Regions from separate parts of the Enterococcus raffinosus genome, predicted to be linked through region 3. Evidence: predicted binding sites of a transcription regulator. Region 3 holds the regulator's gene; each other region holds the start of a gene.
What was found. Region 3 encodes HrcA, which represses chaperone genes, less so after heat shock. Its sites were predicted from a motif close to TTAGCACTCNNNNNNNNNGAGTGCTAA; they were not measured.

Region 1: a site for HrcA is predicted at 2,119-2,145, ahead of clpP (ATP-dependent Clp endopeptidase proteolytic subunit ClpP). Genes of this name have one in related genera too.
Region 2: a site for HrcA is predicted at 3,123-3,149, ahead of J9537_RS09885 (ATP-dependent Clp protease ATP-binding subunit). Genes of this name have one in related genera too.
Region 4: a site for HrcA is predicted at 5,416-5,442, ahead of groES (co-chaperone GroES). Genes of this name have one in related genera too.

Annotation. Positions count from the first base shown of each region.
Region 1 covers NZ_CP072888.1:1,170,205-1,177,619, forward strand. Annotated here, with positions in the region: gene J9537_RS05735 (DNA/RNA non-specific endonuclease) at 1-346, shown strand, start outside; gene J9537_RS05740 (lactate utilization protein) at 773-1,414, shown strand; gene clpP (ATP-dependent Clp endopeptidase proteolytic subunit ClpP) at 1,489-2,082, opposite strand; gene J9537_RS05750 (hypothetical protein) at 2,370-2,885, shown strand; gene J9537_RS05755 (glycerophosphodiester phosphodiesterase) at 2,947-3,681, shown strand; gene miaA (tRNA (adenosine(37)-N6)-dimethylallyltransferase MiaA) at 3,678-4,607, shown strand; gene hflX (GTPase HflX) at 4,698-5,942, shown strand; gene J9537_RS05770 (methionine gamma-lyase family protein) at 5,926-7,179, shown strand; gene J9537_RS05775 (hypothetical protein) at 7,133-7,378, opposite strand.
Region 2 covers NZ_CP072888.1:2,009,713-2,017,127, forward strand. Annotated here, with positions in the region: gene J9537_RS09870 (LTA glycolipid anchor biosynthesis glycosyltransferase, IagA/BgsA family) at 1-703, opposite strand, end outside; gene ptsP (phosphoenolpyruvate--protein phosphotransferase) at 872-2,599, opposite strand; gene J9537_RS09880 (phosphocarrier protein HPr) at 2,599-2,865, opposite strand; gene J9537_RS09885 (ATP-dependent Clp protease ATP-binding subunit) at 3,305-5,527, shown strand; gene J9537_RS09890 (DUF1827 family protein) at 5,678-5,974, shown strand; one part of gene J9537_RS09895 (IS3 family transposase) at 6,037-6,514, shown strand; one part of gene J9537_RS09895 (IS3 family transposase) at 6,514-7,415, shown strand, end outside.
Region 3 covers NZ_CP072888.1:1,310,589-1,318,003, reverse strand. Annotated here, with positions in the region: gene J9537_RS06485 (hypothetical protein) at 1-373, shown strand, start outside; gene J9537_RS06480 (plasmid pRiA4b ORF-3 family protein) at 415-1,401, opposite strand; gene dnaJ (molecular chaperone DnaJ) at 1,500-2,660, opposite strand; gene dnaK (molecular chaperone DnaK) at 2,810-4,639, opposite strand; gene grpE (nucleotide exchange factor GrpE) at 4,690-5,247, opposite strand; gene hrcA (heat-inducible transcriptional repressor HrcA) at 5,281-6,321, opposite strand; gene hemW (radical SAM family heme chaperone HemW) at 6,443-7,415, opposite strand, start outside.
Region 4 covers NZ_CP072888.1:2,207,421-2,214,835, forward strand. Annotated here, with positions in the region: gene J9537_RS10825 (DUF1827 family protein) at 1-12, opposite strand, end outside; gene J9537_RS10830 (NADH-dependent flavin oxidoreductase) at 168-3,083, opposite strand; gene groL (chaperonin GroEL) at 3,443-5,071, opposite strand; gene groES (co-chaperone GroES) at 5,094-5,378, opposite strand; gene J9537_RS10845 (CPBP family intramembrane glutamic endopeptidase) at 5,578-6,222, shown strand; gene J9537_RS10850 (NAD(P)-dependent oxidoreductase) at 6,301-6,921, shown strand; gene J9537_RS10855 (MBL fold metallo-hydrolase) at 6,969-7,415, opposite strand, start outside.

The DNA of each region.
Region 1 (7,415 bases), 140 kb from region 3:
AAAATTTTATAATGATGAGCCCTTGTATAATCGAGCGCACTTGATTGCGTATCAATTTTCAGGCGAAAATAATAATCTAAAAAATTTAATGACTGGCACTGCATCAATGAATGATCCAGGCATGAATGATTGTGAAATTAAAATCGGAAATTATATTCGCAAAACGAATCACCACGTTCGTTATCGGGTAACTCCATATTTCAAAGGGAATGAATTAGTCGCTCGTGGGGTCCAGATGGAAGCGCAAAGTATTGAAGACGGTCAGATTTCATTTAATCTCTTTATTTACAACGTTCAAGAAGGAATTAACATCGACTATCAAACCGGCTATTCACAAAAAGAATAAAATAAAAGTTTTACAAGTTCATTGTGGATTACCTATAAAGTGAACAGTTTGTCATTGAAATTCCTAGTAAGAAATCTGAAGAAGCCAGATGATCGGTTATTTAGCTAATCATCTGGTTTTTTGCTATCATTTTTCACCCTTTATTGAGAGGTCACTTTTCATTTTTTAATTCATGAATAAAGGCATACAGGTTCATTTGAAGTAACTAATGAGCGAATTCTACAGTATATTAAAGGACTAATTGCTTTTAGAGAACAGCTGCACGCACCTAAAAATTATTTTAGGTGTTTTTTTGGTTGCCAATCAGTCACAAATCATTGAAAATGAACAAGAAGAATTCAAGTAAAGATGGATTTCGTTGTTTTAGGTCTGGCTGAAAAAATTTAGCTAGTAAAGCTTATAAATGAGGACTTAAGGAGAGTAGATATGGAGAAATATCAAAAAGATCGGTACGTAGCTGCCGCAGAAAGCCTAAGCAGAAAATTAGAGCGAAGAAATTTTCAACCGATTATTTGTCAAAGTTTAAAAGAAGCCAGAGAAAAAGCATTAGAGAAAATCGCTCCCGATCAGTCGGTAGGTTTTGGAGGTTCTGTTACTGTAGAGCAATCGCAAATTATTGAGAAATTATATGAACGCGGTCAACGAATGATTGATCGAGAAAAAACAAAATCAGCAGAAGAACGGCATCAAGTAATGAAGCAGGCACTGCTGGCTGATTATTTTTTGACGAGTATTAACGGAATTACCGAGGATGGAGAATTAGTTAATGTAGATAGCGTAGGAAATCGTGTCGCTGCGTTAACCTATGGTCCAGACAATGTATTTACATTTGTCAGTATGAAAAAAGTGTATGGCGATCTGAAGACGACTGTCGAAATGGTTAGGCGAAATACGGCACCATTAAATGCCTATCGTTTAGGCCTTGAAAAAACGCCATGTATCAAAAAAGGAACTTGTGGAGATTGTTTACAGGCAGAATGTATTTGCAATACCATCGCTATAACGAGACGATCAATGAAAAAAAATCGTATTGTGATTTTTTTGATTATTGAAGAGGTTGGGTTATAGGAAATTATTTTCGTATCAGCTAATAATCAATAGCCAAAATAAAAAAACCGAGGATATCCTCGGTTTTTAAACGTTTAGTTCAAAGCGCTGCTGTTTTCCATCACTTCATCAATTAAGCCGTATGCCTTTGCTTCTTCGGCTGTCATGAAGTTGTCGCGATCAGTATCACGTTCGATTACTTCGATCGGTTGACCAGTGCGTTCAGATAAAATGTTGTTTAAGCGTTCGCGCGTTTTCAAAATGTGACGTGCAGCAATTTCAATTTCTGTTGCTTGTCCTTGCGCGCCGCCTAGGGGTTGGTGAATCATAATTTCAGCGTTTGGTAAGGCGAAACGTTTCCCCTTAGCACCAGCTGTCAGCAAGAAGCTTCCCATGGAAGCTGCCATCCCAAGGACGATTGTTTGGACATCGGCTTTAACAAAGTTCATCGTATCAAAAATCGCTAAGCCGGCAGAAACGCTACCGCCTGGAGAGTTGATGTAAAGATAGATATCTTTTTCAGAATCTTGGGCATCCAAGAAAAGTAATTGGGCGATGATAGTGTTCGCCATATCGTCGTTCACTTCTCCGCTCAACATAATGATGCGGTCTTTCAATAAACGAGAATAAATGTCGTAAGCACGTTCGCCACGAGATGATTGTTCAATAACTGTAGGAACTAAATTCATAGTGAATCCTCCTTAAAATAGTGTTCATAAATTATTTTAGCACAAACGAGGTTAGATTGCTAAAACTTAAAAAAAGTATACAACGTTGGTCAGTTTTGGTCAAATATTAGGCTTCGTTTTTTTAAACAGGTCAAACTATCCTCAAAACATCAAAATATGGTACTATTAATAACGATGATAACAGGATGTCAGATTGCCGCAACTTAAATGATTTCTGTGGGATGAAGGGCGTGTGAAAATCAATTTTTTAGAAATAATTTCATAAGGATGAATTAGGAGGGAAAAACGTGGAAATCGCATTTATTGGACTAATCGGCGTGTTAATTGGAGCGGGCTTAACAGGCATCGCGGTTTACTTTGTGTTTAAGTATATTGACTTGCGTCATCGACGTGAAAGAGAATTGGAGCATCAGGTAAAGGAAATTGAAACCATTAATCTCTTAAATAAAAAAGTAAATGAAATTTTATCAAAACGAAATGTGTTAATGCAGGAGTATGTGACATTTAATTCATTCGATGATTGCTATATCACAATTGATGATTTCATCTATTTGAATTCCTTTACGGCGCAAAATAATTTCTATCTACCAAATTATTTAATTGAGGAATTTTTCAAAAATATTTCTCATCGAAAGGTTATTTTATCTCCGGAAGAAACGGTAAAAATCGGGGGATATACGTACAAAGGCGGACGGATTGTCATGGAAACTTTTTCTGAACAGCTTTTAGAAATATTAGATGAAAAGAAACAACAGTTGTCTCGTTCTACCAAACAACCTTTGCGCTATTTTAATGTACAATAGTAGCTTAGCAACACTCACAAACTTACGAGTTTTTTTATTGATGATGAACGAGGTGAAGTAAATGACAGTAATTATTGCTCATCGCGGGAGTGCAGGGACTCATCCGGAGAATACCTTGCCGGCGTTTATGGAGGCAGTACGAACGGGCGCAGATGGAATTGAACTTGACGTCCATTTAACAGCGGACCAGCAATTGGTCGTTATTCATGATGAAAGTGTTGACCGTACCACAGATGGTAAGGGATTCATTCGTGAGTTAACACTGGAAGAAATTAAGGCATTAGATGCTGGTAGTTGGTTTGACGAAAAATATCAAGCTACCAAGATATCCACGCTGCAGGAAGTTTTAAACCTCCTGCTGCAGATGCGGTTTCGTGGTTTCTTATGTATTGAGATAAAGACGAATAAATATCATTATCCAGGGATCGAAGAGAAAATATCAAACGTAATGACGAGTAAAGAATGGCCCTTCACCTATTGGTATACAAGCTTTAATATTGATTCATTGCGAATCATGCACGAGTATGAACCGGATGTTCAATATGACTTGATCCAGAAGAATGACTTAGAAAAATATCAACTCGTCTTGGATACAGATTTTATTGAAGGACTGCATCCAAGTTATGACTGGGTGAGACAGCATCCAGAGATTGTAAAAAACTTTGAAAAAGCGATTCGCCCATGGACACCAAATCTTTACGAAACAATGATGACCTGCTATGAGAACAACTTAGCTGGTATCATTACTGACTTTCCAGAAAAAGCGATTCGAACGAGAAGCAGGTTTAAGCAATGAAAGTAGTTGCAATTGTAGGACCTACCGCTGTAGGTAAAACGAGTTTAAGTATTGATTTAGCGAAACGCTTTAATGGAGAAATCATTAGTGGAGACTCTATGCAAGTATATCGTGGATTAGATATCGGTACCGCTAAAGTAACACCTGAGGAAATGGATGGGATTCCCCACCATTTAATTAATGTTCGAGAGTTAGATGAAAACTATTCTGTTGCTGACTTTCAAGTAGCAGCTAGGCAAACCATTCAAGAGATTACTGAACGTGGAAGACTCCCAATTGTCGTTGGCGGAACTGGGTTATATATTCAATCTTTATTATGGGATTACAAGCTTGGTAGTGAAGGTGAGCCGGAAGATGACACATTACGAAAAAGCTATGAGCATTTCGCTGAAAAAAATGGCAACCAAGCATTATGGGAGAGATTACAGGCAGTTGATTCATTGGCGGCTGAGAAGATTCATTTTAATAATCGAAAAAAAATGATCCGAGCGTTAGAAGTGTTTGAATTGACCGGTCATTCGATCCTTGAACCTAAGGACCAGCCTAAAAAACTTTATGATAGCTTTTTGATTGGTTTAAATACAGATCGCGCAATTTTGTATCAGCGAATTAACCACCGAGTGGATCTTATGGTTGAACAAGGATTGCTGGAAGAGGCTAAGAAACTTGCTGAAACACCGGATGTTCAGGCTGCTCAGGGAATAGGCTATAAGGAATTGTTTCCATATTTTGCTGGAGAAATGTCCTTAGAGGCAGCGCTCGAAGAGGTGAAATTACACTCGCGCCGCTATGCGAAGCGTCAATTAACATGGTTCCGTAATCGCATGTCGGTTCATTGGTTTGATTTGGTTCAGCAGCCGAAAGTGATTAATGACATTGAAGCGGAAATCACGAGATGGTTGGCAGAGGAGAATGATCAAAATTGATGGGTGAACAAATAAGACAGGTGCACAGCGTAAAACAATAGTATTCATTATGAAGCGGAAACGTTATTAATGAAATTAGGAGGAAACGGATTGTCAGAAAGAGTCATATTAGTCGGCGTCGAGACAGACGAAAGTAAATATAATTATTTAGAATCGATGCATGAGTTGGCCGGACTAACCAAGACGGCTCATGGCGAGATAGTTTTTTCATTAACACAAAAGCGCCCTCGAGTAGATCGTCAAACGATTATCGGAAAAGGGAAAGTAGAGGAATTGGCTCAGCTTGTCGATGTACACGAAGCTGATTTGGTGATATTTAACCATGCCCTCTCACCACGCCAAAGCCAAACTATTGAAGCTCAGGTGGGTGTTCCAGTGATTGATCGAATCCAATTGATATTAGATATCTTTGCGCAGCGTGCCCGCTCAAAAGAAGGAAAGCTGCAAGTAGAGCTTGCACAGTTGGATTACCTATTACCCAGGTTGGTTGGACAAGGTCAAAGCTTATCTCGACTTGGTGGTGGGATTGGTACCCGCGGTCCAGGTGAAACAAAATTGGAAACAGACCGACGTCATATTCGACGTCGTATTTCAGCAATCAAAAAAGAATTGAAAGAAGTCGAGGCACACCGTGAGCGCAATCGTCAAAAACGGCAACAATCAAGTATTTTTCAAATGGGCTTGATTGGGTATACGAATGCTGGAAAATCAACGATTCTGAATTTATTAACGAATGCGGACACGTATTCTGAAGATCAGTTATTCGCGACATTAGATCCTTTGACTAAGCGATGGCATTTACCACAAGGAATGGAAACGACCATCACAGACACAGTTGGATTTATTCAGGATTTACCTACACAATTGGTTGATGCCTTTCAATCAACATTAGAGGAAAGCAAAGGGATGGATCTTTTGCTTCATATTGTAGACGCAAGTGCGGAGGATCGACAGCAGCAGGAAAAGACAGTGATTGAACTGTTAAAGGAACTGGAAATGGACGACATTCCAATGCTAACTATCTATAACAAAGCTGATCGAATTGATGAATTCAGCTTTGCACCGACCTTGTTTCCAAGTGTTTTGATTTCTGCGAAAACAAATAAGGGAAAAGACCTCTTGGCAGAGGCCATCAAGCGAGAAATCATGAACTTGTTGGAGCCCTATTTAGTGACTTTAAATACCGATGAAGGACAGGCTTTGAATGAGATGAAAAGGGAAACGCTTGTGTTGAGCGAGCGCTTTGATGAAGAAAAAGAACAATATATTGTACGGGGATTTGCTAAGAAAAAATCTCTTTGGATTAGGAGAATGGACGATGGATTGGACGACTAACCTAGCACCTGAGTTGGTTGAAATAATTGATCAGGTTGATCAAAAGATTGCAAAGCGGTTGCAGGAAATAAGAGAGGTTGCGTTATCAAATCAGGCGAAGGTATTGACTGCGTTTCGAGAAAACCATGTTTCGGAAAGTCATTTTTTACCCTCAACAGGCTATGGGAATGACGATCAGGGCAGGGATGTATTAGAAACAGTTTATGCTCAGACTTTCGGAGCAGAGGCTGCATTAGTACGACCTCAAATTGTCTCAGGAACACACGCCATTGCGACATCATTGTTTGGTGTGCTACGTCCAGGTGAAGATCTGCTTTATATTACTGGGACACCTTATGATACTTTGCTAGAAGTGATCGGAATACAAGGAAATGGTATTGGATCTTTCAAAGAATACAACATTGGTTACGATGAAGTGAATCTTTTGCCGGATGGAAACGTCGACTTTGATAAAATCAAGGAAAAGATAACAGATAAGACCAAAGTAGTGGCAATTCAAAGATCTCGTGGCTATGCGTCCCGACCTTCTTTTACGATTGAAAAAATCAAAGAAATGTGTGATTTTGTTAAATCGATTGCTCCAAACGTTGTTATTTTTGTAGATAATTGTTACGGTGAATTTGCAGAACTAATGGAGCCGACTCAAGTCGGGGCGGATTTGATGGCGGGCTCCTTAATCAAAAATCCCGGTGGAGGGATTGCCAAAACTGGCGGCTATATTGTTGGGAAACAAGAGTTGATTGAGCGATGTGCTTATCGCTTAACCACGCCTGGAGTTGGAGCGGAAGGTGGCGCGATGTTAGGGAGTGTCTTTGACATGCTGCAGGGCTTCTTCTTGGCACCTCATGTAGTAAGCCAAGCGATTCAAGGTGCGATTTTCTCTTCTGCTTTGTTGGCCGAGTACAATTTAGAATCTACACCCAAGTGGGATCAGCCGCGAACAGATTTGATTCAGTTGATCGACTTTCGAGATCGAGAGAAAATGATTCAGTTTTGTCAAGCGATTCAAAAATATTCTCCGATTGATGCGTATGTGGCCCCAATCCCATCTTACATGGCTGGCTATGAAGATGATATCATTATGGCAGCAGGAACCTTTATTCAAGGGGCAAGTATTGAACTCAGTGCGGACGGTCCATTGAGAGAACCTTATTCTCTCTATCTTCAGGGGGGCTTGACCTTTGAACATGTTAAAGTTGCGGTAGCAAACGCTGTAAATGAAGTTTATTATTCATAATAGTTAAAATCCGAAGTTGTTGAACTTCGGATTTTTTTATTTCAAGCTGATTTTCGTGGAGGATTAATTGATAATCATGGTTGAAATACACAAGATAGGTACGATTCTCTTCATAAGAAGCTCTAACGACTCCAATCAACCCAGCCATTGGGTGAGGCCTTTTTAGTTCAACGGTTTGACCAATTTCAAATTTAAACAATCTTCCATCTTCCTGTCTTTTTTCTCCAGTATATCAA
Region 2 (7,415 bases), 700 kb from region 3:
AATAAGCTCCCTCTATGAGATCTCCATTGATATAACCTGGAAAAATCACGTTTTTAGGATGTGCTTTTTTAACAAGGCGCCGGATATTCGCAGGGATCGAAAGCATTGGCACATCGCCAAACCAAATGAAGGTATAGTCTGGCATTTTTTCTGCAAGCTCGACAAAATCAAGAATCCCCTTGCGCTCAAAAAATAAACCTACACATATGATCACCTTTTGTGTTTTTGATAAATTAAAATGATTCCGAAAAGCCGCCTCTTTATGCTCATCTGGATAATACCTTTTCAAATCAATACCGTTTGAAATCGCTGCAATCGGTTGTTTTAATCCATAACTGCGAAGTAACTTCTTTGAATAAGGCGTAGGAGTGATCAGGTGATCTGCCTGTTCATACAAAGAGACTAGCCATTTTTTTACCAAAGGAGCAAGTTGGTTTGAGCCTACAAATGAATTACGGAAATCTTCCTCTGTCGAGTGTGCATGAAAGACCACTTTTTTACCGAGCCTTTTTGCTTTTCTAACTAATTGAAGGCTCTTCAGTCCATACGTATTAATATGTAATATATCATAATCAGTCGCACTTGGGTCAAGAGTATAATCAATTCCCATTGATGCCAATGCTCTTTTTTGATGGCTTAAGGCACGTCCAATTCCTGATTTACCAATAACATTCTGACCTTCAAAGTAAAGTAATATTTTCATATGCAGCCTCCTTAAAAACAAATCAATTATATCACAAGCACTTGATTTTTATCTCAACCTATAGTCTGATTTTACTCCTTCTTCATCATTTTAGCTTTTTTCCATTTTATATTTTATAACAAGAAAAAAGACCGCTGTCCGAAAAGACAACGGTCTTAAAATAAAAATCTATTTTACGTATTCTTTTACTAGTTCTTCGACTTCTTCCATTGTGTCGCACTCTTTCAACGCTTTTTCAGCCAATTCAGCCATGTCAGTCGTTGTTAGACGCTTCATCAAGCTACGAGTTCTAAGGATTGATGTCGCACTCATAGAGAATTCATCTAATCCCATACCCATTAGCAATGGAACGGCTGTTTGATCACCAGCCATTTCGCCACACATACCAGCCCATTTACCTTCAGCATGTGCTGCATCAATGACGTTTTTAATCAAACGTAAGATTGATGGGTTATATGGTTGATACAGGTATGAAACGCGTTCGTTCATACGGTCAGCAGCCATTGTGTATTGAATCAAGTCGTTTGTTCCGATACTAAAGAAGTCAACTTCTTTTGCAAACTTGTCAGCTAAAACAGCTGCGGCAGGAATCTCGATCATGATTCCGACTTGAATCGTATCAGAAACCTTCACGCCTTCGTTAACAAGCTTTTCTTTTTCTTCGTTGAACATTTTCTTCGCCGCACGGAACTCTTTTAATGTTGCAACCATTGGGAACATGATGCGTAAATTGCCATGAACTGAAGCGCGTAACAATGCACGTAACTGTGTACGGAACATATCGTCGCCTAATTCAGATAAACTGATACGCAATGCACGATAACCCAAGAATGGATTCATTTCGTGAGGTAATGTTAAGTATGGTAACTCTTTGTCTCCACCGATGTCCATTGTACGAACAACAACTGGTTTGTCACCCATGCCTTCTAAAACGGCTTTATAAGCTTCAAACTGATCGTCTTCCGTAGGGAAATCTGAAGAGTCCATATATAGGAATTCCGTACGGTATAAACCAATTGCCTCAGCGCCATTGTTATGAACGCCTTCAAGGTCTTTTGGTGTACCGATGTTCGCCGCTAATTCAAAATGCTTGCCATCAGCAGTAACTGTTTCAGCATCTTTTAATTTTTCCCATTCAGCCTTTTGAGTTGCATAAGCTTCGCCAGCTTTTTTGTATTCAGCTGCTTGTTCGTCTGTTGGGTTCACAATTGTTTCACCAGTAATTCCGTTAACTGCAAGAACATCGCCTTCTTTAGCTTTAGAAGTGATTTCTTTCGTACCAACGATTGCTGGGATTTCCAATGAACGAGCCATGATTGCTGAGTGAGACGTACGTCCGCCGATATCAGTAACAAAGGCTTTTACGAAGTTCTTGTCCAATTGCGCAGTATCACTTGGTGTTAAGTCATGTGCTACAACAATTACTTCTTCATCAATCATTGATGGATCTGGTAGAGATACACCTAATAAATGTGCCATTACACGTTTTGTAACGTCACGAATATCTGCTGCACGTTCTTGCATATAAGCGTTATCATCCATCGCTTCGAACATGCCAATATACATATCAGTAACTTCTTTAAGTGAGCTTTCAGCATTCACTTTATTATCTTGAATGTGTTGTTTGATTTGACCAATCATTTCTGGATCTGAAAGAACCATTAAATGAGCATCAAAAACTTGTGCTTCTTCTTCACCTAAGCTTTTCGCTGCTTTATCCCGAATTTTTTCTAGTTCAGCAGAAGAAGCCGCCAAAGCGTCATCAAGACGCTTTTCTTCGGCAGCAGTATCTTCTACATTATTTTGCTTGAAAGATAAATCCGGTTGTACTAGCAGATAAGCTTTCGCAACGGCTACACCGTCACTTGCGGCAATACCTTTTAGTAATTCAACCATTATTCAGATAATCCTTCCTTTTTCATTGTTTCAACAATTGCTTCCATTGCTTCTTTTTCGTCAGCACCTTCAGCAGAGATAACAACGTCAGAACCTTGGCCAACACCTAGAGACATAACTCCCATGATTGATTTAAGGTTAACTGATTTTCCTTTATACTCTAAGTTAATATCAGAGTTAAATTTGCTTGCAGCTTGCACCAATAAAGTTGCGGGACGTGCATGAATCCCTGTTTCTGCTACTACGTGAAAATCTTTTTTTTCCATATTGACCGTTCTCCTTTATAAAAAAAATGTTTTTTTATGTTAGGGCTTTAATGATAACATCCATCATTTTGAGCCCTTCATTTTCTTAGATTACCATTTTTTTGCGGTGGATACAACAATTTTAGTCGATTTATTCATACGAAATGTATGCCCTTTCTTAAAATATCTGACTAGACCGTTTAACTTCCTTATCCCGCTTGCTTTCATTTTTTTTACATAACAATACTACATAGTAAAAAATTCAGATTTTGTTCTTTTTAGCACTCGACTACTTCGATTGCTAAAAAACGAAACAAAGTGTTTGCTTTTATCTGAAATCTCGTTATAATTGTTTTTAAGGTCAGTGAAAGTCAAACAACTGACCAGCGTATCTTTTTACGAGACTCGCTTACTCGATGTACAATGGAAGAAACAATCAACTATTGAAAGGGTGAAAAAAATGCTTTGCCAAAATTGTCATGAAAATGAAGCAACGATTCATTTATATGCAAATGTCAATGGTCAACGAAAGCAATTAGATTATTGCCAAAGTTGCTATCAAAAATTGAAGAATCAAGCTGGAGGTGCGCCCCAAATGGCAGGAAATGATCCTTTTGGTTTTGGAAGTTTAGATGATTTGTTCCGCTCAATGTCTCAACAAATGCAACAAAGACAAGGCGCTGCAGATCAAACACCACCAACACAATTCGGTGGCGGAAATGGAATTAACAATCAACCCCCTCGCGGAAATGGCGGCGGTGGCTTATTAGATGAATATGGAATTAACATTACTGGTCAAGCGCGTGAAGGAAATATTGATCCAGTCGTTGGACGGGACGATGAAATTCAACGTGTGATCGAAATTTTGAATCGCCGAACAAAGAACAACCCTGTTCTTATTGGTGAACCTGGTGTAGGTAAAACAGCCGTAGTTGAAGGCTTAGCGCAAAAGATCGTAGATGGCGATGTTCCACAAAAATTAATGGATAAAGAAGTTATCCGGTTAGATGTCGCTTCTCTTGTTCAAGGCACTGGTATTCGCGGTCAATTTGAAGAAAGAATGCAAAAGCTGATTGAAGAAATTCGACAAGCTGAAAATATCATTCTCTTCATTGATGAAGTTCACGAAATCGTTGGTGCAGGTGCTGCTGGAGACGGCAACATGGATGCTGGAAATATTTTAAAACCAGCATTAGCTCGTGGTGAGCTGCAAATGGTCGGTGCGACAACCTTGAATGAGTATCGCATTATTGAAAAGGACGCAGCTTTAGAACGTCGGATGCAGCCTGTTCGTGTTGAAGAACCTTCTGTTCAAGAAACGATCGAGATTTTAAAGGGACTGCAACCTCGCTATGAAGATTACCATCATGTAAAATATACAGATGAAGCGATCAAAGCAGCGGCGGAGCTTTCAAACCGTTATATCCAAGACCGTTTCTTACCTGACAAAGCAATTGATTTGTTAGATGAAACAGGTTCAAAGAAAAACTTAACGATTCAGATTGTGGATCCAAAAACGATTGATAAAAAATTAGCAGAGGCTGAGCAACAAAAATCTCAGGCTTCACAAGAAGAAGACTTTGAAAAAGCAGCCTACTACCGTGATCAAATTAATAAGCTGCAAAAAATGAAAGAACGTCAGTTAACAGATGAAGAAACACCTGTCATCTCTGAAAAAGATATGGAAAAAATCGTTGAAAAACGGACAGGTATTCCTGTTGGCGAATTAAAGGAAAAAGAACAGACACAATTGAAAAACTTAGCTGTTGATTTAAAACAGCATGTAATTGGTCAAGATGAAGCAGTAGACAAAGTTGCTAAAGCTATCCGCCGCAACCGTGTTGGTTTGAATAAGAAGAACCGTCCAATCGGCTCCTTCCTATTTGTTGGACCAACTGGAGTCGGTAAAACAGAATTGGCACGTCAATTAGCAGAAGAATTATTCGGTTCAAGTGATTCAATGATTCGCTTTGATATGAGTGAATATATGGAAAAACATAGTGTTTCTAAATTGATCGGTTCTCCTCCAGGTTACGTTGGTTATGAGGAAGCTGGACAATTGACTGAACAAGTCCGCCGTCATCCTTATAGCTTGATTTTATTGGATGAAATTGAAAAGGCACACCCAGATGTGCTTCATATGTTCCTACAAATTCTTGACGATGGCCGCTTGACGGATTCTCAAGGTCGGACAGTCAGCTTCAAAGACACAATTATCATTATGACTAGTAACGCTGGGACTGGCAAGATTGAAGCAAATGTCGGTTTTGGTGCAGCTAGAGAAGGCGTCACTCGCTCTGTCTTAGGTCAGTTAAAAGATTTCTTTGCACCTGAATTCTTGAACCGTTTTGACGGAATTGTTGAATTCAGCTCATTATCAAAAGAAAACTTGATGAAGATTGTTTCACTGATGTTGGAAGATGTGAACGAAATGTTAGCTTCACAAAAGCTTCACATCGATGTTCCTGATAATGTGAAAGAAAAATTGGTTGATTTGGGATATGATCCTGCCATGGGCGCTCGACCTCTTCGTCGAACGATCCAGGAAAATATTGAAGACGGCATCGCTGAATTCTATCTAGATCATCCAACGATTACTGATCTTAAGGCTAAACTTGATAAAGAAGACCATATTGTTATCACGTCAAAGCCTGAACGTCTAGCAAAAGAAGACAAAAACTAATGACTTTAGGATTCTCGTATAAAACGAGAATCCTTTTTTTTATCAAATTGTACAAATTTTCTAATTAATATGAGCAACCTCCTTCTTTTTTCTTAATCTTTCTTATATAATTACATTATGAAGTAAGGTTAAGGAAGAAGGTGTTTCGGGATGAAACTTATTAATGTGACAAATAGTCATTCTCAATTGGTTTATAATCAGCTGGAGAACACTGATGCAAATATGATTAAAGTTTATACGATCGGCAACACGACGGTCATCTACACGGATGCCTATAAACATGCGGAGATTGTTTTAAAAAACGACAATCGAAACATCCTGCCATCGGAAGTTGATTTTGTACATAAGTATTTCAAACGAAAATTAGACGAAGGTATTTACGATTTTTCCAATATTTCTTATTTGGAATCTCCCGGTCTGATTGAAATGTCGATAACAAAAAAATAGCTGAAGCTGAGCCGACCCCCAAAAGTTAGACCAAAATCTAACTCTTGGAGGTCGGTATTTTTATGGCTAAATATAGTTTTGAATTCAAATTGAAAGTAGTTCAAGAATACTTAGATGGGAAAGGTGGTTATAGCTATTTAGCAAAGATACATTCGGTTAAGGATAGGAAACAAATACTAGATTGGGTGAATTCCTACCGGGAATTTGGCGAAGAAGGTCTTCTCAGAAAACGTAAAAATGCGAATTATTCTGTTCAATTTAAGTTGGATGCGATAGAGTTATATCAAACTAGTGAGCTGTCTTATCGTGAAATTGCCAATGTACTTAAAATGAATAATCCGTCTCTCATTGCCAGTTGGATGAGAAAATTTCGGGATGATGGTATCGATGGACTCACAAAAACGAAAGGACGTCCATCTACCTTGGCTGAGAAAAAAGAACAGAAAAAGAAGCGTTCAATTGAGTCAACACCGGAAGAACGAGACCGTATTAAAGAATTAGAAAAACAAGTGCGTTCCCTTCAGATTGAGAATGCCTTTTTAAAAGAGCTGAGGAAGCTGCGAAAACAGGAAGCCCAACAAAGACGAACGAATCAATCGCACGAATCATCAACAGCCTCCGAGGATCATTCAAATTAGTTGAGCTTCTTGAGACGTTAAACTTTCCTAAAGCGACGTTTATGTACTGGCAAAAACGATTTGACAGAGACAATCCCGATCAAGGAATCGAAGCCGAAATGCTTCGTATTCGTAAAGAACATAAAAATTATGGCTGTTTACGAATGACGAATGAACTAAAAAATCGCGGATTTCATGTCAATAAAAAGAAAGTTCAACGTTTGATTCGAAAGCTAGGGATCGAAGTCCGTTCCTACACACGTAAATCACGTCGCTATAATTCTTATCGAGGAAAGATTGGAAAAGTGGCGAAAAACCGGATTCGTCGTCATTTTTATACGAGTATTTGTCATCAAAAAATTACGACAGATACAACAGAATTCAAGTATTTTGAAATAGATACCAAAGGCGTGATCCGACAAAGAAAGTTATACCTAGACCCGTTCATGGACATGTATAATAGCGAGATTCTTTCGTACCGCATTTCAGAAAAGCCGAATGCCTTGGCAATTATGGAAGGTTTAGAAGAAGCCATCGCGATCACGGCTGATTGCCCCTATCGTCGCACCTTCCATTCGGATCAAGGGTGGGCTTATCAAATGAAGTCCTATCGGCAAAAACTAAAGAAACAGAAAATCTTTCAAAGTATGTCTCGCAAAGGAAATTGTTTAGATAATTCAATCATGGAGAACTTCTTCAGTCTTCTAAAACAAGAAATCTTTCATGGGGAAACCTATCACAGTTTTGATGAACTAAAAACGGCGATCGATGACTATATCTATTACTACAACAATCACCGGATGAAACAGAAATTGAATTGGAGA
Region 3 (7,415 bases):
GATTCTTATTTCCAATCAAAGGCAGGCATTTTTACCGAATCTTAAAGCCAAATACTTACAAACGGCGCCCACCAATCCAGATGGTATCGTGATTCATACTGATTTGGGAAATATTGTAGCAAAAGATGAATTAAAGATTGCTCAGAATTTGCTACTACAGTTAGGCGTACCTCAGGATCACGCTTGTCGTCATGAGCTAAGAAAAAAAGCACAGATAATGGACTACCGACTAGATTATAAACAGTTGCTTGTTGAATTACCTATTCCCCTTTCAAATAGTAAACAACTTAGATTTATTATGAATAAAAAAAATATTTTTTCTCAATCAACCTCAAATTTGGATATTGAAAACAATAAAAGAAAAAGAGTCTAGATGGATATATCTAGACTCCTGGAAATAGGACAATCAAAAAATTATTCTTTCTTCAGTTGTTTATTTATTCTTGTTATATCATACGGTTTCCATAGGTCTTCACCACGAGAATCTTCAAGTGGCGTTTCCCCTCTTGCTTTCAAACAGACTGCATGATTAAACTGCGGCGAAGATTGATCAATCTCTTTCTCTACCATAATTTGATGGGACCAATCACAGCCGAAATCATAGATATATTCAAGCTTGACACCTTCATGAAAATCCATATCGATCATACGTTTTGCTTCATCAAACTGTATCATCTCTAGTTCATTGGGACCAATCATTGTCGTTCGATCAACAAAAAAGCTGTGTAGATGACTGTCTTCCCAGCCAAAAGCAACTTGTAAAATCCGATGCAATTGTTGATAAGATAGTTTTGCAGGAATCTGAAGTCTTCGCCAAATCGGCGGTTTGAATCCTTTTAAATCTACACGAATCACGTAGTTTAATGTTTGTTTTTCAGCACGTTTATTCTGAGTAGGAAAGGTTAAAATATTATCTGGCATATGTTTCTTTACCGGGTCTTTAAGGTCGTAATGTTCAATATTATAAGGGTCTTCAACTTCGAAATTGCCTTCACGCCACTCGTCCATAATTGCTAATTTAGTTTTTGACCAATAATTTGGATTGCTCATACGGGTCAAAAAAGCCGTTTTGTTGAGATAGAGAAAATACTGCATGTCTTTGCATTCTTCTTCGGTAATAATTTTTTCATGAAATAAGGCGCTGTAAAGATCAAGTAAGATTTGGTAGGCATAAAAGCTTTCATCAATAAATAGCGGCATATGTTTAGGCATATGGTGAATTAATGCATCTTTGACGATTTCCTCATCCAGCAGTTTATCACTAAGCTTTCCCTTATCAACAAAGCTCAAAAAAAATTCTACCGTGCGAACAAGTCCATCCGGTTCAGCAAGTCCTCCAGCAATAAAATAATGCATCATGTCTCTCGTCATTCGGTCAAATAACTTGTCCAGCTTGTCCATACAAACCTCCTTCAACACTTATTCTCTTATTAATAATAGTAAAAGAAAAAAGAGGTTCAATCAATAGCGAATTGATTGAACCTCTAAGTTTATTCAGTTTATTTCTTTCCGCCAAAGGCATCTTTCACCTTACCAAAGAAACCCTCTTCTTTTTGTTCGCTAACTGTTTGACCGCCAGCTTCTGCAAACGCTCGTAAAGCCTCTCGCTGTTTATCGTTCAAATTCTTAGGAGTAATGATTTTAACCGTTACTTGTTGGTCACCATTCGTGTTCCCTCGAAGTCTGGGTGCTCCTTTTCCACGAAGTCTAAACTTAGCACCTGTTTGTGTTCCAGCAGGGACTTTTAGTTTCACGTCACCGTGAACTGTTGGTACGTTAATTTCATCACCTAAAGCCGCCTGTACAAAACTCAAAGGCAACGTATAATAAATTTCAGCACCATCACGATCAAAGATGTCACTTTGTTTTACTTTAAAGACTACATAGAGGTCTCCATAAGGCCCTCCATTAATCCCAGCTTCGCCTTGATCCGCTAAACGCATTTGTTGTCCATCTTCCACACCAGCTGGAACTTTTACCTTAACAGTATGCGGACGTTTTTCATGTCCAGATCCATGACAAGTTGGACAAGGGTCTTTAATTTCTTTCCCTGTTCCATGACAAACATCACAGGTTTGTCGGCTCATCACACGACCTAGAGGTGTTTGATGTTCTACATTAATTGAACCCGAACCATGACACTTATGACACACTTCTGGTTGGGTTCCAGGTTTTGCACCATTTCCGTGACAGGTATGACATGTTTCTTCACGATTGTATTTGATATCTTTTTCTACACCAAAAATCGCTTCTTCAAATTCCAAATTAATTGAGTATTGAAGGTCAGCACCTTGTCTCGGCGCTTTAGGATCGGCTTGACGAGAACCGCCTCCACCGAAGAACGATTCAAAAATATCTTCAAATCCAAATCCACCCGCTCCGCCAAAACCACCAGCGCCACCGAATCCACCTGCTCCGCCAGCTCCAAAGTTTGGATCTGTTCCAGCATGTCCATATTGATCGTAAGCAGCACGCTTCTGCGGGTCGCTCAGGATCTCATAAGCTTCTGAAATTTCTTTAAACTTTTCTTCAGCATCGGCCTCTTTGTTAATATCCGGATGGTATTGTTTGGAAAGCTTGCGGTATGCCTTTTTGATTTCATCATCCGAAGCCCCTTTTTGTACCCCAAGGACTTCGTAATAATCCCGTTTTGTAGCCATTGGCTTCCCTCCATAATTTCATAGAATCGTTAGTATTGTATCACACTCAAATTCGATACGATACTTTTCTTAGATTTTTTCTAAAGGAATGGCTAATCTTGAAAGAAAAAAGGCCAAAGCGATGACTTTGGCCTTTATCAACGAATCAATTATTTGTCGTCATCGTTAACTTCTTCAAAATCAGCATCCACGACATCATCCGCGCCGCCTTGAGCTGCGTTTGGATCAGCCTCAGCTTGTTGTTGTGCTGCTTGTTCATAAAGTTTAACTGTTAAGTTTTGTACGATTTCGTTCAATGCGTCACGTTTTTCCTTCATTTGTTCGATATCGTTTGCTTCAACTGCCGCTTTTAATTCGTCACGAGCATCTTCCGCTTTCTTAACTTCGTCAGCATCCACTTTGCCTTCTAATTCTTTCAATGTTTTATCAACAGAGAATAGCAAAGCATCTACATCATTACGTAAATCTACTTCTTCTTTACGAGCTTTATCTGCATCAGCATTTGCTTCAGCATCTTTCACCATACGTTCGATTTCATCATCTGATAAACCTGATGAAGATTTAATTGTGATTTTTTGTTCCTTTTGTGTACCCAAGTCTTTCGCAGAAACATTTACAATCCCGTTTTTATCAATATCGAAGGATACTTCGATTTGAGGAATTCCACGTGGTGCCGCAGGAATATCAGTCAATTGGAAACGACCTAATGTTTTATTGTCTGCTGCCATTGGACGTTCACCTTGTAAAACATGAATGTCTACGGCTGGTTGATTGTCAGCGGCCGTTGAGAATACTTGTGATTTGCTTGTTGGGATTGTTGTGTTACGATCAATTAGTTTCGTGAACACACCACCCATAGTTTCAATACCTAATGATAATGGTGTTACATCTAGCAATACTACGTCTTTGACATCACCAGTGATAACCCCACCTTGAATGGCTGCACCCATAGCTACAACTTCATCTGGGTTAACTGATTTGTTTGGTTCTTTTCCAGTTTCTTTACGTACCGCTTCAACAACAGCTGGAATACGAGTAGAACCACCAACTAGAATAACTTCGTCAATATCAGATTGACTTAATCCAGCATCTTTCAAAGCTTGACGAACAGGGGCTTTTGTACGTTCTACTAAATCAGCCGTGATTTCGTCAAATTTTGCACGTGAAAGAGTTGTTTCTAAATGCAATGGACCAGCATCTCCAGCAGTGATAAATGGTAAGCTAATTTGAGTTGAGCTAACGCCAGACAAATCTTTTTTAGCTTTTTCAGCAGCATCTTTCAAACGTTGCATTGCCATTTTGTCTTTAGATAAATCAATACCGTTTGCTTGTTTGAAATCAGCAACTAAATAATCAATGATCTTGTTATCAAAGTCATCCCCACCTAGACTGTTATCACCAGCAGTTGACAATACATCAAAGACGCCATCGCCTAATTCTAGGATAGATACGTCGAAAGTACCACCACCAAGGTCAAATACTAGGATTTTTTCGTCTTTATCTGTTTTATCTAACCCATATGCTAAAGCTGCTGCAGTTGGTTCGTTGACGATACGTTCAACTTCTAATCCAGCAATTTTACCAGCATCTTTTGTTGCTTGACGTTGTGAATCATTGAAATAAGCTGGAACAGTGATAACTGCTTTTTCAACTTTTTCACCTAAATAGTCTTCAGCAAAACCTTTAATGTATTGTAGAACCATTGCAGAAATTTCTTGTGGTGTATAAGATTTTCCGTCTGCTTCTACTTTATAGCCAGCTTCACCCATATGACGTTTAATTGAAGAAATCGTGTTTGGGTTTGTTACTGCTTGACGTTTCGCTACTTCACCAACTTGAATTTCACCATTTTTAAATGAAACGACTGAAGGTGTTGTACGATTTCCCTCAGGATTAGTGATGATTTTAGCTTCTCCGCCTTCTAAAACAGCAACTGCTGAATTTGTAGTACCTAAGTCAATACCAATAATTTTACTCATAATTGAAAATCTCCTTTTCTATTATATGTTTAATTTAGTAGTCTCTATATTTATTGTGCTACGATCACCATTGCTGGACGCAACACGCGATCATGTAGCTGATACCCTTTTTGCAAAACATTAACAACCGTATCAGGTTCAACATCACCCTCCGCAGGAACAGTTTGGACTGCCTGATGCAGATTTGGATCAAAAGCTTTACCTTCAGCTTCGATTTCCGTAATGCCTTCTTCTTTTAAAGCAACTGTTAAACTTTCAAGAACCATTTCAACACCTTTTTTTAAGCTTGCTCCTTGATCATCCGTAACTTCAGTTGCTAGGGCTCTCTCTAAATTATCGATCGCAGGTAATAATTTTTTCCCGAGATCTTGTGAACGATATCGAACTAATTGTTCGCGTTCGTTTTTGTTGCGGTTAGACATATTCGCAATTTCAGCACGAGCTCTTAGGAATTTGTCTTCCATTTCGTTAAACTTGCTTGTTAGTTCCTCAACTTCAGAAACTTCAGGAATATCTATCTCTTCCGCTTCTTTTTCGTTCGAATCATTTTCAGTTGTTTCAACTTCATCTAATTCTTCTTCAACTTCTTGTTTCTTTTCTTCTGCCACTACGCCTACTCCCTTTCTTTTTAGGAATCGTTTCTAGTGATATAAATCCAAAGAACGATAATAATCGTCCAATGCATTTGTCAACTCGTATCGGAATACTTCCAATAAACCGAAAATTTTGGAATATGGCATGGACGTAGGTCCTAACAATGCAATGGTTCCTCGACCATGACCACGTATTTCATAATTAGCCTGAATCATGCTTAGATGATCAAACAAGTCATTCCCCATTTCAGTTCCGATCCGGACATGAATATTATTATCAGAAGGTAATAATAGTTGGGTCAGCTCATCAGAATTCTGCATCAAGGAATACATCGACTTCACGTGGCTGAGATCTTGGTCTGGATTAAAATTCAAAATATTCATCCGCCCACTCACAAACACTTTGTCCTCAAAAGCATCATTCAATACCACATCAAATAGATGACTAATTCCTTCAGTTGTTTGGAAATAACGATGTAAGATCATTGGAATTTCGGTTCTCAACTTTTGATAAACACTTACCAAAGGCTGTCCAACTAAACGATCGTTAATTATTCGAACCATTTTTTCCAAGTCTTGACTATCAACATTTTCAGGTATGCGAAAAACTTGGCTTTCAACATTCCCCTTATCCGTAACGATGATCGCCAAAATCTGCCGGTCATTCAATGGAACGATTCTGAAACCAGTCAATGTTCGATCTTTCATTTCAGGACCTAACGAAAACGCCGTATAGCTTGTAACTTGTGAAAGTATTTTGGCAGATTGTTGAATGATATCATCAATTTCATGGATATCTTTCTTTAACGATCTGCGTATCTGATCTACTTCTTGATTACTCACCTTTGCTGGCGTCAGTAAATGATCCACATAATAACGATAGCCTAATGCAGAAGGAATTCTTCCAGAAGAAGAATGAGTTTTTTCTAGTAGACCCAATTCTTCTAAAGCTTTCATATCATTTCGGATAGTCGCGGAACTTGCTTTTACGCCTTCTTCCATCAAACTTTTTGATCCAACCGGCTGCCCTGTGTTGGTAAAGTCTTGGATGATTAAGCTGAGAATCAGTTTCTGTCTTTCCGTTAACATTCTTCTCATCCTTTAGTTAGCACTCTTTCTTTTTAAGTGCTAACTCGATTATTAATATACCACATCTGCTTTATAAGTCAAGAAAAAAATACAAAAAATTAGCACTCGATATGCGAGAGTGCTAATTGGGTTTGCTCAATAAAAACTTCTCGAAAACGTCATTTCCTCTAAATAAGCCTTGTCGTGTTAAAAAGACGCGTGAATCCGTCTCTACTAAAAGGTTTTGCTCCTTCAAATCGTTAATAACTTCACCATAAATCTCTGACATACTATGGCCGAAACGCTCGAAAAAAACAGCCTTTTCTACACCTAAAATTTTTCTTAAGCCTAAAAACATCTCTTCTTCAATCTGCTCATAAAGAGAGACCTGTTCTTCTTCAAGCACTGGTAATTTTTCTTCATTCAATGATCTCAAATAATGCTGAATAGGTCCGCGATTTTTATAGCGCCGATTTCCAATATACCCGCTGGCACCTGCACCAAGCCCAAAATAATTCTGATTGTTCCAATATACAAGATTGTGTTGACTTTCAAATCCTGGTTTGGCAAAATTACTGATTTCATATTGCTTTCGCCCTGCTTTTTCCATCGCTTCAATCGTTTCCGCATACATTTGTGCTTCTAATTCTTGCTCCGGCAGATGCATTTTTCCGCGCCGTACCCAATTCATAAACATTGTCTGGTTTTCTAAAATTAATGAGTACAATGCGTAATGTGGTAAATCTAATTCCAACGCGCGGGTCACAGTATCCCGAAAACTTTCCAAACTTTGGCCTGGCAGAGCATAGATTAGATCAATTGTCACATTCTGAAACTCTTTTTCCTCTAACAATTGAATGGTTTGATAGACATCCTGTGCTGTATGTTTACGGCCTATTTTTTTTAATAAACGATCATCAAAGGTTTGAACACCCATCGACACTCGATTAACCTCATAATTTTTCATTACATCCAATTTATCAGCGGAAAGATCACCGGGGTTTGCTTCAATTGTGAATTCACCTTCTGTATATGGGAGTATTTCTCGCAAGCCACTTAATAATCGATCTAGCTGTAGAGCGTTCAATGAAGTTGGTGTTCCACCTCCAATGTAG
Region 4 (7,415 bases), 900 kb from region 3:
AATTAATTTCATTCAACAATCTCCTATTCTATTTATTTTAGTCGAAATGACTAACTTTAATTCTTAACATTGACTATTTTACCATAACGATCGATCGTTTTTTTAAGGAATAAAAAAAATTTACAAAAAAGAAAAAAATCCTGAGACAGCCGCCTCAGGATTACTTTTTACTGCATGACATATTCTACTTGTACTGTTTTTTGAACACTTTCCGCGGCCAGTTTACCAGAAGTCAATGCCCAAGCATTATTTGCCCCTGACGGAGAGTCGCTTCCCATTACGCCGCCCACTAATTCACCTGCTGCGTAAAGCCCTTCAATCGCTTGATCGTTGCGATTCAAGACCTGTAACTGTCCGTTTGCGACTAGACCACCCATCGTTGTCGCAAAACGCGGTTTTTGTTCAATCATATAATAAGGACCTTCGCCAACTTTTTCTTGTAAAAACTCCAATTGACGACCAAAATCTTCATCCTTTTGTTTTTCCACCCAGCCATTATATCGAGCCACGGTGTCTACTAGACTATCATGTTCCATTCCCGCTTTTTCAGCTAGCTCTGTTAACGTGTCCGCTCGGAAGATTTGTGGGGTCTCTTCTTCGTTTTCGATCCAACGTTCCAAATCTTCTCTTGTAATACCGCCTTCTTCTACGGCTTCAGTAAAGATTTCGAAGCGTTCAGCATCCATCAATAGGAATAACATTTGCGGATCTTGCTGTAAGAGCACTTCTAGAATTTTCTTATTGCTGGCACGTTCATTGATTACCCGTTTTCCAGCAGTATTTACTAGCAATCCGTTCCGTTTCAACACTTCAATGTTCCCGCCGATAGTTGATTTTGCATATCCTTGGGAAACTTCCACACCATTCGGGTAAATCTTTCCATACTCCATCATACGTGTCGCCGCGTTCAACTCTGGTGTTGTAGTCATTAATATGCCATCACCTGTAGAGGACTTGGTCCCATAAAAGAGAATATTATTCAATTCAGAGCTCAACAGGTTCGGATTGTTCCCATAGCCGCCAGTTGTAAGAATGACTGCTGGCGCATGGATATTGTGCCGCTTACCAGTATCTTCAACAGCCGTTAAGCCAGTCACTTTGCCGTTGCCATCCGTTAGCAATTGTTCTGCTTTTGTTTGCAGATAAATCGTTACATTGCTTCTTTCCAATGCCTTTCTAGCACTAGCAGCAAACCCATGTCCACCATCTTCATATGCCAACTCACGATTCTTACGATATTCTGCTAAAGTATGCAGCCCGTTTTTCATATCGTATTCGACACCCATATATTCGTGAACCCAATCAGTCGTTTCACCAACATTTTCAGCTAAAGTGGATAAAAGCTCAGGGACATTTAAGCCACTACCATTAGCTAAGAAATCTTCTATCATACATTCCGCTGTGTCATCACAAACGCCTGCTGCCGCTTGCAGCTTGGAGCCCATAACCACTTGATTCCCGCCACTGATAGAGATTGCTCCACCAACAAAGCTTAATTTTTCTAACAGAATCGTTTTTAAGCCCATCTGATCTGCTCTTAACGCCGCAGAAATCCCTGCTGCCCCAGAACCAACAATTACTACGTCTGCTTCTTCTTCTACAACCTCTTTGGACCATTGAACCGTTGGTTTTGGTCGAGCCTTCAACACTTCTGAACTAGCTCCAGCCATTTCTACTGCTTCAGCCACGCCGTCAATCAATCCCTGGCTAGATGCAGAAGCTCCAGAGATTACGTCCACATTCAGTGTTTGACCGTCTATGATTTGTTGTGGCAAGCGAATGAACACCTGATCGGATAACCCTTCTGATTCATTGCTTTGATCTGCTTCGATTTTTTCAATCCGTTCTTCTGAAAAGGTCACATTCATCGCAAGCTCGCTATTGTGGCCTTTCGCCTCAACCGTATAAGTACCAGGTTTGAAGGTCAGTTTCACTTTTTGTAGTTCTTTCAATCGTTCATGTTTCCGTTTCTCTTCTTCTGGATCAATAACCATATAGGCCATGAAATCCCATAGAGGAGTCGGAATTAATAATTTTCTTTGGGCATTTACATGGGCATAATCGATAACCTCTACACCGTCTTTGATCATGTTTACCCAGTTTGGTTCAATCAGGAAGCCTTTGCCGACTGCTAATAGATCATAGCCTAATTTCAACGCATCTTCCGCGTCTGCTCGTTGGAGGATAGACCCCACACCCATGATCGGAATCTGTGCCAACGCAGGTGAGCGTTGCGCTAAATATTTCGTAATCAGCGGTTCCGGATCGTCGGAATCAACGATAGATGGACGTGTGTAAGCACCCATAGAAAAATGGAAATAATCTGGATGCAACTCTGCAAGCGTATTCAATAAAAACATCGTATCTTCAAAATGGATGCCCGGCTCTTCTAACTCTTCTGGTGAAAAGCGATAACCGATGATAAAGTTTTCTGCCTTTTGTTCTTCTACTACTCGTTGCACTTCTTTCATGACCTCTAAGGGGAATTTCGCCCGTTTTTCACGACTGCCGCCCCATTGGTCTTCTCTTCGATTTGAATGAGGAGAAAAGAATTGCTGTAAAATGAAGGTGTTGGCTCCATGAATCTCCACACCGTCAAAACCAGCTTCGATTGCACGGCGTGTGGCATCGCCAAACATCGTAATCATTTCTAAGATTTGTTCCTCTGTCATTTCACGAGGGACAGGAGCATTGGGACGCAAAGCTGCGACTGGACTTGCAGAAATGGGTGTTGCGCCACCATTGATCTCCGGCCAAGCCATCCGACCAGCGTGATAAATCTGCATGATCGCCTTTGAACCCTTTGATTTAATAGCTGTTGCCAATTCTGTCAAACCAGCAACTTTTTTATCTGTATCAACACCTAATGCGCCGGGAAATCCGCGTCCTTTGTCTTCCACAAAGCAGCTTTCAACAATAACTGCCGCCGCATCCCCAGAGCGAAACGCGTAATAATCAATGATTTGCTGTGTGATCTCTCCATCATAAAAGGCCGATTGCGTCGTCATTGGCGACATAAACAAACGATTCTTAAAACTTGCTCCGGATGCTAATGGAATCTCATCAAATAAATTTCTTAACATATGGTTCTCCTTTCAAAATGAACGCCTACTCATCAAAAAGCTCTCGTTATGTAACAAAATTCACATGTGCGGTCAAATGATTAACAAAGGATTTTTTACTCTATTCTTCCTTCGTACCTGCTACTTCATTTACATTAGATTTTTTCTTGATAATTTATGAACAAGGAAGTATATTTCCTTCTTACGCTCATTGTAAGAAATTTGATTGATAAATTCCAATAGTTTATTTACATACAATCTATAAATACTATTTATGATTGTGAAACGGCTCTCCATTCTTTTGTGAACACAAAAAGACCGTGACAAAAGTCACGGTCTTCGTCTTTTAAGCAACGAGTAATTATAGAAGAACTTCTACCTTACATCATGCCGCCCATCATTGAAGGGTCCATTGCTGGAGCAGCTGCTGCGCCACCTTCAACTGGTTTGTCAGCAACAACGGCTTCAGTAGTTAATAATAATGCTGAAACAGATGCTGCGTTTTGTAAAGCTGAACGAGTAACCTTCGTTGGGTCAACGATACCCGCATCAATCATATTTACATATTCGCCAGAAGCAGCGTTGAATCCAGTGCCACGGTCAGCATTTTTCAGTTTATCAATGATTACTGATCCTTCGAAACCAGCATTTTCAGCAATTTGACGAACAGGTTCTTCTAAAGCACGTACAACAATCTTGATCCCTGTCGCTACATCGCCTTCAGCATCTAAATCAGACACTTTCTTGATCACGTTTACTAAGGCTGTACCACCACCAGAAACGATGCCTTCTTCAACAGCGGCACGCGTAGAGTTCAACGCGTCTTCAATACGTAGTTTCAATTCTTTCAATTCCGTTTCAGTAGCTGCACCAACTTTAACTACAGCTACTCCGCCAGCAAGCTTAGCCAAGCGTTCTTGTAATTTTTCACGATCAAAATCAGAAGTTGTTTCACCAATTTGGCGTTTGATCATTTCAACACGGTCAGTCAAAGCGGCTTTATCGCCAGCACCTTCAACAATTGTTGTATTGTCTTTATCAACGACAACTTTACCAGCAGTACCTAAGTTTTCGATTGTTGCTTCTTTAAGATCTAAGCCTAGGTCTTCTGTGATCACTGTTGCACCAGTTAAAATGGCGATATCTTCAAGCATTGCTTTACGGCGATCCCCAAAACCAGGTGCTTTAACAGCAACAACGTTAAAGGTACCACGGATTTTGTTTAATACTAATGTTGGTAATGCTTCACCATCTACATCATCAGCGATGATTAATAATGAACGAGATTGTTGTAGGACTTGTTCTAACAATGGCAAGATATCTTGAATGTTCGAAATTTTCTTGTCAGTAATCAAGATGTATGGATTCTCTAAAGCAGCTTCCATCTTATCATTGTCTGTTACCATGTATTGAGACAAGTAGCCGCGATCAAATTGCATTCCTTCAACGACATCTAATTCTGTATCGATCCCTTTTGATTCTTCAATAGTAATAACACCGTCGTTGCCAACTTTTTCCATTGCTTCAGCAATCAGTTTACCAACTTCTTCACTACCTGAAGAAACTGCCGCAACTTGTGCGATCGCATCTTTTGAATCTACTTCTTTAGAAATGCTGTGTAGTTCTTCAACTGCCGCTTTTGTAGCCAATTCAATCCCGCGACGAATGCCCATTGGGTTCGCACCAGCAGTAACGTTTTTCAAGCCTTCACGAACGATTGCTTGTGTAAGAACTGTTGCAGTCGTTGTTCCATCACCAGCGATATCGTTTGTTTTAGAAGCAACTTCAGAAACAAGTTTTGCGCCCATGTTTTCAAAATGATCATCTAATTCGATGTCTTTTGCGATGGTCACACCGTCATTCGTAATTAATGGTGAACCATAAGATTTCTCTAAAACAACATTACGTCCTTTTGGCCCTAATGTTACTTTTACTGTATCTGCTAATTTGTCTACACCGCGAAGCATTGCTGCACGTGCATCTTCAGAAAATTTAATATCTTTTGCCATGATTCTTTCACCTCATTATTTTTTATTCAACGATTGCCATAATATCTTTTGCAGCGATAATTAAATATTCACTGCCTTCATATTTCACTTCTGTACCAGCATATTTTTCAAACATTACCATATCACCAACAGCTACTGGCATTGGACTTTTTTGACCATTTTCCAGCACATTGCCTTCACCGACAGCCACAACTTTCGCTGTTTGTGGTTTCTCTTTTGCTGCAGAAGCTAAGACTAGGCCTCCAACTGTTTTTTCTTCTTCTTGAGTAACTTCAAGAATGACGCGATCACCTAATGGTTTTAACACAATAGATCCCTCCAACTAGTAATGATTTTTCAAATCGTTAGCACTCGATAACTAAGAGTGCTAACTCACAATTCTTATAATACCATTTTTGTTTCTTTTTGCAAGTCCTTCGTTTGCCTTTTTCTGATTTTTTATCTGGGAGGTTTTTCCTCAAAATGTGTTATACTTGGGAACAATAACTGTTTAGAAAGGAAAAACAATGAGCGAAAAAAAATATAGCTTTATAACCATCTTTACTTACGGATTGGTTCTGTTTTCTCCCATTGCTTTTTTACGTGTCTTTCAAGCAAATCCATCACAGATCATCCAATTGACGACACTGGCTTACTTTCTCGGTGCCGCATTAATGGTATTTTATCGTTTGAAATCACGTGTATTCGAGCTGGAGAAACAACAAAAGAATTTTTTGATTACTCTTTTGATAGGAATCGTTGGCATTCCTGCATCATTACTCTTGCAAATGGTTCTCTTACAAATTGAACAACGCTTCCTTGGACAATCGCTTTCTTCACAAAATACGCAAAATATCGTCCAATTGATTATGAACAATATGATTTTTATTTTAGCGACAACGTTCGCTGGACCAATTATGGAGGAATTTGTTTTCCGTCGCGCCATCTTTGGCGCATTAGAAAAGCGATTTGGTTTCTTCTTCCCTGCACTGTTGAGTTCGGCGCTATTCGCCTTTGCCCACAATGATGGTCATTACCTGCTATACGCCGGATTGGGCTTCTTGTTTTGCGGCATGTATCGCTATAGTGGACGTATTTGGACATCTATGATTACTCATGTAGGCATGAATCTCTTAGTGATTCTTACTCAATTAGCCCTTCAATCCTCGTAATGGATGATTCGAATTCTTTGCTATTTTATAAAAACCTCCTTAGACTAAAGGCAACACATAGTCTAAGGAGGTTTTTTAATGAAAATAGCCATTATCGGTGCCACCGGAAATGCAGGTTCTTTAATTTTAAACGAAGCGTTGAGTCGTGACCTAGCTGTTACTGCCATCGTAAGGCATCCAGAAAAGCTAAAGGTAAAGGTTCCAATTTTAGTGAAAGACTTATTCGAGCTTACTAAGAAGGATGTCGCATTTTTTGATGTAGTGATTGACGCTTTTCGTCCACCTAACGGTCAGGAGGAGCTTCATCAAACTTCTCTAAAACATCTCAGCACTATTTTACAAGGAACGGATACTCGCTTGATCGTTGTCGGCGGCGCCTCTTCTTTGTTTATCGATGAGAAGCACCGCATGATTGATGTCTCTGATCCTAAAGCTGTTTATTATCCAACCGCTTATAACATGTATCAAGCATTTATGGATTTAAGAGCTGCTCAGCAGTTGAATTGGACCTACATAAGTCCAGCGGCAAACTTTGTGCCAAACGGTGTACGCACCGGTCATTATCAAATCAGTGATGACCATTTACAAAAGAACGATGAAGGAAAAAGCGAGATCAGCATGGCTGATTACGCGATCGCAGTAATTGACGAAGTCATCGAACCTAGACATCTCAATCAGCACTTTAGCGTGTACAGTTGAGTCTTCTCAAAAAAATGGCAAGCCTGCTAAGACAGACTTGCCATTTTTTAAATTGCGAATAATTCCGTTGCACTATCAGGATCGGTATCAAAAATTTGAAATTGATGATTTACCCCAAGATCATAACGAGTCAATGTTTCCTCCATCGTCATATGGGCCAACTCTTTCATATTATTTTCCTTACTCAAGTGTCCCAAATAAATCCGTTTGGTCCGATCGCCAAGAATATCCGTCATGACTAAGGCACCATCATCATTGGATAAATGTCCTCGGTCACCTAGAATTCGCTGCTTCAAGCTCCAAGGATAGGCCCCCATCCGCAACATCTCTAAGTCATGATTGCTTTCAACTAAGTACGCATCTGCATCGCGAATCGTTCCGCGGACATGTTCACTCGCATAGCCAGTATCCGTCAGCATCACAAATGAATGACCATCTTTGTAGAAGCGGTAAAATTGTGGTGCCGCCGCATCATGTGAAACGCCAAAACTTTC